Regions from separate parts of the Neorhizobium sp. NCHU2750 genome, predicted to be linked through region 2. Evidence: predicted binding sites of a transcription regulator. Region 2 holds the regulator's gene; each other region holds the start of a gene.
The links. Region 2 encodes LexA, which represses DNA repair genes until DNA is damaged. Its sites were predicted from a motif close to TGTTCNNNNTGTGTTCNG; they were not measured.

Region 1: a site for LexA is predicted at 1,728-1,745, ahead of NCHU2750_RS11295 (putative DNA modification/repair radical SAM protein). Genes of this name have one in related genera too.
Region 3: a site for LexA is predicted at 1,517-1,534, ahead of NCHU2750_RS29530 (ImuA family protein). Genes of this name have one in related genera too.

The regions. Positions count from the first base shown of each region.
Region 1 is NZ_CP030827.1:2,330,161-2,333,435, reverse strand. Features, by position in the region: gene greA (transcription elongation factor GreA) at 1-214, opposite strand, end outside; gene NCHU2750_RS11300 (esterase-like activity of phytase family protein) at 533-1,633, shown strand; gene NCHU2750_RS11295 (putative DNA modification/repair radical SAM protein) at 1,751-2,983, shown strand; gene NCHU2750_RS11290 (UdgX family uracil-DNA binding protein) at 2,983-3,275, shown strand, end outside.
Region 2 is NZ_CP030827.1:2,051,838-2,055,112, forward strand. Features, by position in the region: gene kdsA (3-deoxy-8-phosphooctulonate synthase) at 1-580, opposite strand, end outside; gene NCHU2750_RS10105 (VOC family protein) at 583-1,455, opposite strand; gene lexA (transcriptional repressor LexA) at 1,652-2,365, shown strand; gene NCHU2750_RS10115 (ComEC/Rec2 family competence protein) at 2,346-3,275, opposite strand, start outside.
Region 3 is NZ_CP030832.1:77,485-80,759, reverse strand. Features, by position in the region: gene NCHU2750_RS29535 (Y-family DNA polymerase) at 1-781, opposite strand, end outside; gene NCHU2750_RS29530 (ImuA family protein) at 705-1,454, opposite strand; gene NCHU2750_RS29520 (pyridoxamine 5'-phosphate oxidase family protein) at 2,017-2,499, opposite strand; gene NCHU2750_RS29515 (DUF4142 domain-containing protein) at 2,661-3,191, shown strand; gene NCHU2750_RS29510 (type 1 glutamine amidotransferase domain-containing protein) at 3,239-3,275, shown strand, end outside.

The DNA of each region.
Region 1 (3,275 bases), 280 kb from region 2:
GGGCGGTCAGGTCTTCCAGCTCGGTGATTCGGCCTTCGTTATGGCTCTGCGCCTCCTTGGCGGCGTGATATTCGGCGTTTTCCGAAAGGTCGCCATGGGCGCGCGCTTCCGCAATCGCTTCGATGATACGGGGACGCTCTTCCTGCTGCCTCCAGCGCAGTTCTTCCTGCAGCTGGGCAAAGCCCTTTTGCGTCATCGGTACCTTATCAACCATTTCCTTGTCCTTCAGGGGTGTGTCCGCGGTTACCGCGGACACAAAAAGAAACAGGTTCCGGAGCGTGAACTTCGGAACCATCGCAGCGTCAAAATGTAGGTCAACATAGCAGAATTTCGACGGCTAAAGCCAAGAAAATCGAAATCGCAACGTTCCTCCACGCAATTTATGATGAATTGACGACAAGCCGTTTGTCAATGCACCCCAATGTGAAGAGATGTCAGATCCGTGACCGGATGGCGTTCGGCGGCGTGTTTCATCAGACTGTCAAAGGCCGACGATAGGGCAGGGAACGTTTTCGCAAACGAGGATTTCCCGATGCGCCTTTCCGTCAAACTTGTTTCGATCCTGCTTCTTTCTGCCGCTCCTGCACTTGCCGACGATCTTTCTAACGGGCTTCCCAAGCCGGTCTTTCTCGACGAGGTGACGTTTCCCACCGCGCTTTCCATCGACGGTGTGCAGGTCGGCGGCCTTTCCGACCTTTCCTATGATGCTTCCGCCGGCAATTTCCTGGCGATCTCGGACGACCGCGCCGAATTCGGCCCGGTGCGCTTCTATCGCATCGGCATGACCGTCCAGAAGAACAGGATCGCCAAGCTCGATATCGGCCAGATGAAGGAGTTGATGGCGCCCGGCGGCCGGCATTTCGGCCTCAAGGGCGCCGATCCGGAAGGCATTGCGCTCGACAGCGCCAATCAGCGGATCTTCTGGACATCCGAGCGTGACGAGAAGAGCAGGCCGTCGCTTTATGTCTCCGATCTCGACGGCACGAACACGAAATCCATCGAGCTGCCGGAAGCCTTTGCCGTGAACGCGGAAAAGACCCATGGCGTCATCGAAAACCTCGGTTTCGAAGGCCTCGACCTCGGCCCCGACGGCTCGACGCTCTATGCGCTGGACGAGAACGCGCTGGCGCAGGACGGCGGCAAGGCGACGCTCGACAAGGGCAGTGCCTCGCGCCTTCTCGTACTCGACACGAAGACGCTGACGCCCAAGGCGCAATATGTCTACCTGACCGACAAGATCCCGGCGGCACCGGTCAAGGCCGGCGGCTGGGCCGACAATGGCGCCTCGGCGCTGATGGCGCTGAAGGACGGGCGTTTCGTCGTCATCGAGCGCAATTTCACCGAAGGCCACGGCTTCAATATCCGCTTCTATCTGGTCGATCCGGCCGGTGCGACCGACGTCAACGGCCGCGATGCGATCTCGATCGACGACGTCAAGCCGATGGCGAAGTCCTTGTGGTTCTCGCTTGTCGATGGCGATGACGGCCTGAAGATCGACAATATCGAATCGATCGCCTTCGGCCCCGTCGTCGATGGGCGCCAGACGATGCTGCTTGCCTCCGACAACAATTTCAGTCCGGAACAGGCGACCAAGTTCACACTGTTTGCCGTCGACATGCCGGCAACGCACTGACACGCCTGTGTTGTTGCGGATCGCGGCCATCGCCGTCGCGATCCGCTTTTGTACGCCAGCGTACATGTTCACTCCGGTTCTTGACTGGGCTTGTCGGAACATATAGTGAACAAAGCCATGAAGAAGTCGCTGAAACAACGATTGGCGATCCTTTCGGATGCCGCGAAATATGACGCCTCCTGCGCCTCGAGCGGGACGGTGAAGCGGGATTCGTCGAAAAGCGGCGGGCTCGGCTCGACCGAGGGGTCGGGGATCTGTCATGCCTATGCGCCGGACGGACGGTGCATTTCGCTTCTCAAAATCCTGCTCACCAATTTCTGCATCTATGACTGCGCCTATTGCATCAACCGCTCGTCCAGCAACGTGGAGCGGGCACGGTTCACGCCCGAAGAGGTGATCTGGCTGACGCTGGAATTTTATCGCCGCAACTATATCGAGGGCCTGTTTCTATCCTCCGGCATCATCCGCTCGTCCGACCATACGATGGAGGAGATGGTGCGGATCGCCCGCGAGCTTCGCACGATCCATAATTTCCGAGGCTATATCCATCTGAAATCCATCCCCGAAGCGTCGGCGCATCTGATCGAGGAGGCGGGGCTTTATGCCGACCGGCTGTCGATCAATATCGAACTGCCGACCGATGCGGGGATCGGCAAATTCGCGCCGGAAAAGCAGCCGGATAACATTCGCCGGTCGATGGGCAATCTGCGGCTCAAGATCGAGGAAATGGCGGAGCCGACACTCAAGACGAAGCGGCGCAAGAGGTTTGCCCCGGCGGGCCAGAGCACGCAGATGATCGTCGGCGCGGATGGTGCCGATGACACGACCATTCTCGGCACCAGTGCCAGGCTTTACGGCAGCTATGGGCTGAAGCGCGTCTATTATTCGGCCTTCAGCCCGATCCCGGATTCGTCGAAGACCCTGCCTTTGATCAAGCCGCCGCTGATCCGCGAACACCGGCTCTATCAGGCCGACTGGCTCTATCGCTTCTACGGGTTCGAGATCGGCGAAATCACCGCGGGGCGCGAGGGGGGGATGCTCGACCTCGATCTCGATCCGAAACTCGCCTGGGCGCTTGCCCATCGCGAGCGGTTTCCGGTGGATGTGAACCGGGCGGAGCGGGAGATGCTTTTGCGGGTGCCGGGTTTCGGCACCAAGACGGTCGGCGCCATCCTGTCGTCGCGGCGGTTCCGCACATTGCGGCTCGACGACCTGAAGCGGCTCGGCGTGTCGCTTAAAAAGGTGCAGCCCTTCATCGTCTGTGACGGCTGGACGCCGCACCGGCTGGTCGACCGGTCGGATCTGAGAGCCATGTTTCAACCGAAGCCGGAGCAATTGTCGCTGTTATGATGTTTCGCTATTCCTTGCGGGGGCGGGGCGATCTCAACGAGTGGCGCGATGCCGCCCGCGGCTTCATGATGGCCGGCATTGCGCCACAATTCATCGAATGGCGGACGATGGACGATGCCGACGGGCTGTTCGGCTTCGACGACAACCGGTTTCCCGAGCCCGGCCATCCGGTGCCGAAACTCAGCGTGAAGCCGTCCTTCATCCGGCTGGCGGAGGCGGTGCTCTGCCATACCGATCCGACGCGGTTCACGCTTCTTTATCGGCTGCTGTTCCGGCTCTTTCATTCGCATGG
Region 2 (3,275 bases):
TGATCGGCAGCGAGCGCATGTCGGATACCAGCGTGTTGTAACCGAAGGACGCACCGCGTTCGCACAGCATCACATTCGGATTACCGCTTTCGGTAAACTTCGCCTGCACGTTCTTCATGTCCCAGGGGGCGAGAAACTGGCCCTTCTTGACGTTGATCGCCCGGCCCGTCTTGGCGGCGGCGACCAGCAGGTCCGTCTGGCGCGACAGGAAGGCCGGAATCTGCAGGATGTCGATCGTCGGCGCCACCAGGCCGCACTGTTCTTCCGTGTGGATGTCGCTCAGAACCGGGAAGCCGAATTCCTTCTTCAGGTCGGCAAAGATCTCCATCGCGTTCTCAAGCCCGATGCCGCGCTTGCCCGACAAGGATGTACGGTTCGCCTTGTCATAGGACGACTTGTAGACAAGCCCGATGCCGAGCTTGGCGCAGAGCTCCGTGAGGTTGCCGGCGATCATGAAGGCGTGATCGCGGCTCTCCATCTGGCAGGGGCCCGCAATCAGCGAAAGCTTGCCGGCATTGGAGAACACAACCTTGTTTGCGCCTTCTCCGACCGAAACCTCAGAATTGGGGGACACTGCCATTTTCATTCCTCGAAACCGAAAAACACGCCTTGGCCGGGCGACGGCGACACAAGCACGCGTCCATCCCGGCGGATGAATGCGACGTCATTAGCAGCAAGGGTGATCTCTGTCACGGCCAGATCGGCGGTGCGGAAGATCACCGCCTGCCCGCAAAGCTCAGCCCCATGCAGCTTGGCGGCAGGCCCGAATTCCTGATGCAGCTGATCTGCGTCCACCACCCGGACCCTGGCATTTTCGCCGGCAAACACCAGCCCGGCCTCCCCTTCCTGCGCAGAAACCGACAGGACGGATTGCAACAGCCTGGCGGAATCGCCGGGCACACCTGAGGAAAGCACGACTTCCTTCAGCCCGGTCACCGCATTGGCATGCACCCTCAGGGACCCCATGTCCTGCGGAAAGGAAACGACGCGCTGACAGGCAAAGGCGAAAAATTCGGACGCACCTTCGAGCGCCGCAAAAGCGAGGCGAAAGCGCCCCTCCCGCTCGTCTCCCTCCGGTGACTTAATGATGCGGGCAAATTCCAGCGGCTCGCCCGCCGAAACCCCACCTTCAACAAAACGCTGGTGATCATCGGAAGCGTCGTCACTAGCGACCACGATCGCCGACAGCCCCTGACGCCCACGCTTGCCGCGAAAGGCAATGTCTCGCTCGACAAACACATTGCCGCGCTTGGCAGCGGTGCCCGCCTTGCGCCGGTCCGCAAGCGCGATCGGCTCCAGATAGGTGCCGTCCTCAAGGAAGATACAGGCATTGGCCGTCCCGAACGGATGCACACCATCAGGCGCAACAGTAAAGCCCAGCCCCGACAGCCGCTCGCGCGCCTGGACCAGATTGCCGACCGGCAAAACGAGATGATCGATTTTCTTAGCAGTCACGCATGTCCCCCAGACTCTGATCCGCCGAAAATAAATTGGTCAGTCCGTCGGGGAGCGCAAGTAGCTTTCTGCCGAGAACGTTATCAGCCATCTCGGAAAGTTATCATATTTTCACGAAAATTTAGGGACTTGCGGAACACATATGGAACATATAGTGTTCGTTCTGCATTTGTTTCAAATCTGAAGGTGCATCAAAATGCTGACCCGGAAGCAACAGGAACTTCTTTTGTTCATTCATGAACGCATGAAGGAGTCCGGCGTTCCACCTTCTTTCGATGAAATGAAGGATGCACTCGATCTCGCATCGAAGTCGGGCATCCACCGCCTGATCACCGCTTTGGAAGAGCGCGGCTTCATCCGAAGGCTGCCGAACCGGGCCCGTGCGCTCGAAGTCATCAAGCTGCCGGAGGCCTATGTGCCGACGCTGCAGCCGAAGCGCGGATTTTCGCCGAGCGTCATCGAGGGCAGCCTCGGCAAGAAACCGCCGGCACCTGCCGCACCCGCGGCCCCGGCCAATGACAGCGCCTCGGCGAGCGTCCCCGTGATGGGCCGCATCGCCGCCGGCGTGCCGATCTCGGCCATCCAGAACAACACCCACGACATTTCCGTTCCGGTCGAAATGCTCGGCGCCGGTGAGCATTATGCGCTCGAGGTCAAGGGCGATTCGATGATCGAGGCCGGCATCCTCGATGGCGATACCGTCATCATCCGCAACGGCAGCACCGCCAATCCCGGCGATATCATCGTTGCCCTTGTCGATGACGAGGAAGCAACGCTGAAGCGTTTCCGCCGCAAGGGTGGATCGATCGCGCTTGAAGCTGCTAATCCCGCCTATGAAACCCGCATCTTCCCGCCTGACCGGGTCAAGGTGCAGGGCAAGCTGGTCGGCCTCATTCGCCGCTATCATTGAAATCAGCAGGATCGGCAAAGCCTTGCTGGTCCTGAAAATCGCCTCCCGCGCCCATGGCGGAAACGTCGACGGACAGGTCGTCTTCGATTGAACTGTTTTGTGAAGGCCTGACCAGCCATGGCGGTAGCGACGCATCATAGATGCCGCGATGCCAGTCATATTGGCGATGAACGGTCCATGGCCGGGCAGAGGCGCTCATTGCCGTTTCGATGATCCATTCGTCGGCGATCGGCGACCCGGCAAAGTCGATCTCGACCGCACCCGTATTGCGTAACGTCCTGCCGCTGAGCAATGGCGTCCCCGAGCGGCACTCGTCGAACCGAGCGCGCGGCGCAACGACGAGCCCCGCGACATCACAGGCCACACCGGTGAAGCGGCTATCCTCGATGACGACGACGATGACACCATCCGGAGACATGATCGCACACCAAGCTTTCGGCTGACATTCGAAGCGGTCCGCGCTCGTGACCTCCATGCGATCCCGCGCACGCTCGATGACGGCTTTCGGCAGGCGGGCAGCGCCAGTTTTCGCCCTGTTCTGCGAAAGGCCTTTGGGGACCTCCTTCGGCATATCCTTATCGCGCCACTCGTCGCGAATGATCGGCGCTTCCGGGTCGGGCAGCCGTCGTGCGCGGCGCCATTGTCCATAGATGAAATCCGGCACCTTCGCCCGGTTGACCGCAATACCGCCCTCCCTGCGAAGTCCCACCAGCGTGCCGTCTTCGGCAATCAGCAGGCTGGACGGCGGTTCCGGCCATGGCTGCAGGAAGAGCCAGAGGGCGACCGCAATCAGCGGCAGGCCGAGATATCTGAGCCGGGTGCGCAACAGCGTCAGAAGCAGCAGGCCTGAAGCGCCGAAGAGCAGAAACGAGGAATGTTGCTGCCCGACGGTAAAGTCGCCTCCCCAGCC
Region 3 (3,275 bases), on a different replicon from region 2:
ATTTGTTGATTGTCTCAGCCGAGCCGATCGGTTCCTGGAAATTGCGGGAGACTTCGACCATCTCGGCGGTTCGGATGGGATCGATCGGTTCTGCCATGGTGCCACGGGTCTGGTCGATGCGACGCCCGACTTCGGGCCCGAAGCGCAGGGCGAGCGGCGCGCGCGGAGTGTTCGACAGCTCTCCGATGGTTTGGAAACCAAGAACTCGGAGGTCAGCGACGACTTTTTCCGGCAACCGCAGCAACGAGATCGGCAGCTTCTCGACAGCCCGGAATGTCTCGGTCGGTGGAACGATGACGGTCTCGCGCTTGATCGCTCGGGCGCACGCGTGGGCCGCACCCCAGCTATCGGCTATAGCGATGCGGGCTTTGAGCTTCTTGCCGTGGAAAGAATTGAACATGGTGGTCACCATCCGAAGTTCCCCGCCCTGCAGGTGATCAGCACCTTCTGTGTCGAGGACGAGGCCGTCCGTACCGTCCACCGCGACGATCGGCGAATAGTGCCGGAGCGCCCACAGTGCGATGAGCTCCAGCGCTCGGGCATCCGCTGCAGGGTCAGCATCGACGAGCATGAGGTCGCGAAAGAGAGCCTGTGCTTTGGCGGCCGGCATCCCGACCTTCACGCCCACCGCCTTCGCGGCGGCGTCAGAGGCCGCTACCCAGCGCTTCGAACCGCTCCGGGCGACGACGGCGATGGGCTGGTCGTCAGGAATTGACGGATCGTCGCGCCGTATTCGATCCGTTGGCAGATCCGGAAGATATATCGATACGACCCTGCCCATCACATGCTCCTACGCAAAACTCAGCACATTCCCCCGCCTTTACTCTCATTAGCTCGAGAAACCACCGCGCCCGGCCGACGCCCGGAACGGGCAGCGTCTCGGACGGAAGGACGCTGACCCTCCAACGCGTCGTGGCCGCGGTCGGCTGGCCGAAATCCGACGCCTCCGTCTGCCGACGCCAGCGTCTCACCACGATAGCCATCGTCCCCGTTCGCTCAGCAGCGAGTTGCAGACGACGGGAGGCGACCATCGGCAGGCGGACGAGCTCTCCGACGACGACACCGAGACCCCCATATGACAGCGCCTCTTCCATTGATGCGAGCACCTCCTCTTCCTTGCCCGCTTCCACGAAGACAACTCGGCTCGGATGCAGACCGACCTGAGCGAGTGCTGGAAAGAACAGGTCTGGCCTCGTCAGGCACCAGACCACCGGCCCTCTCGTCCGCGCGGCGACCCCAGCTGCGAAGAGGGCTGCAGCCGCTCCATCGACCGTGCCCGATCCACCGCCTGCGAACTCGTGCAGCGCACCATAAGCGAGCCCGCCTCCGGGCAGATGAGCATCGATGTCCGGCACTCCAAATGGCAGGCATACCTTCTGCTTCGCCAGGCCGCCCTCCATGGCGGCTATGCGTTCACGCAGTTCAGAGATCGCTATCGCCCGCACAGCCGACATCGTTCGCTAGAATCCTTCCGGGTAGCGTTTAATCCGACGGCCTCATGCCGTACAAAAGCTGATGTTCTGCGTATGTTCCATTTTCAGAAACGGGTGTCAAGGCGACCGAGATTGAGGAATGTATTCCTGTGAATTAGTTATTCGGAAGATTAGCAAGCGGAATCAATTTCGTAGGCATCCGCGCGAAATGGGCGTCGCCATTGAAAATATTTTTATCATTCCCGGCGCCTTGTCTGTGGATTCCGTGTCGTATAGTCAGCCCCCGCTCCGGCATGAGGCCGGCCATGGAGAGACGATGGCGCGACGCTGCCCGCCACCCGAGAGCTGTACCGGTCCGAAACTGAAGGATGTCCGCTTGCAAGTTATCGACGTCGAGTGCCGACGCTGCGGGACCAAGGGCTCATATGTAAGGACAGAGCTGGTGAAGTCGTTTGGCGCGGGCGTGAGCTTCTCGACACTGCGACGGCGAGCAGCCATGGGATGCGAATTTATGACCGGCCCGGACGGGGATCGGTGCCAGACACGGTTCCCCTGCCTCGACACCGACCAGTCTTGACTGCGCCTACATCTCCACTTTGGCGCTGTCGCCCATGTCCGGACGCGAGCTGCTCACCGCTGCTGCCGCCATCTTGATGTAGCTGATGACCGTGCCGGGCCTGTCCCAGTATTCCGCATATGACGGGATGATCTTCAGCACCCGGATGGACGGATCGTCGGCATTGTCCCACCAAGCCTTTGCGGGCGTCGCCCAGAGGTCGTGGATCTTTTCACGGTCGTTCTGCACTTCCGCCGTGCCGGAGATCGAGACGTATTTCTGTCCTTTCGAATCCGCGAAGGCGAGGCAGACGTTCGGGTGGCGGGCGATCTCGTCGTCTTTGTGGCTGGCAACGTCTGTCAAGAAGTAGATCGCGTTCTCGATCTCCTCGGCGTGGGCAGCCATCGGTCGGGCGCGCAGGTCACTGCCTGACTGTGTCGTCAACATGCAGAACCCGATCTTCTCGATCAGCTTCCATACCTTGCCCAGATCGTCGTCTTCGTGTGCCATCTCTGCCTCTTTGCTTGTTGAGCGGGACGAAACGAAAGGCCCGGAGCGATGTTCCATTCGTTATAAGAGCTTCCGCTTCAAGATGATTACAGTCGTCGGCAGGAACAATCCGGCGCAGTGAAGGTTCTCACAGAGCAACCCCGCAAACGGAGCTCACCCTCATGAAGAAGACCATTGCCTTCGCAGGCCTCGCCTTGCTGATCGCATCCCCCGTATTCGCCCAGTCCGCAGCCGAGAAGACCGGTGTGAACTCCATGCTCGGGATGGCCCCGAAAACCGAGGACTTCGTGGCAGAAGCCGCCACCAGCGATATGTTCGAGATCGAATCCAGCAAGCTCGCTCTGGAACGCTCTGATGACGCTACCAAGGCGTTCGCTCAGCAGATGATCGCCGACCATGAAAAGACGACGGGCGAGCTCAAGGGCCTGGTGACCAGCGGAAAGGTCCAGGCCCAGATCCCGACAGCGATGACGTCGTCGCAGCAGGACATGCTGAACAAGCTGAAGGGCCTGCAGGGCGCCGATTTCACCAAGCAGTACCATTCGGATCAGGAAGACGCCCACAAGGACGCCGTTGATCTGTTCAAGCGTTACGGCGACAGCGGCGACAATGCCGACCTGAAGGCATGGGCCGCCAGTACCCGTCCGGCGCTGGAGCACCATCTGCAGATGGCGACCGACCTGAACAAGTAAGGTTCCACTTCGTCGAACACCTTCAACAAAAAAACCAGGAGAGAGACATGACCCTTGAGGGCAAGACTATTGCAATCCTCATCG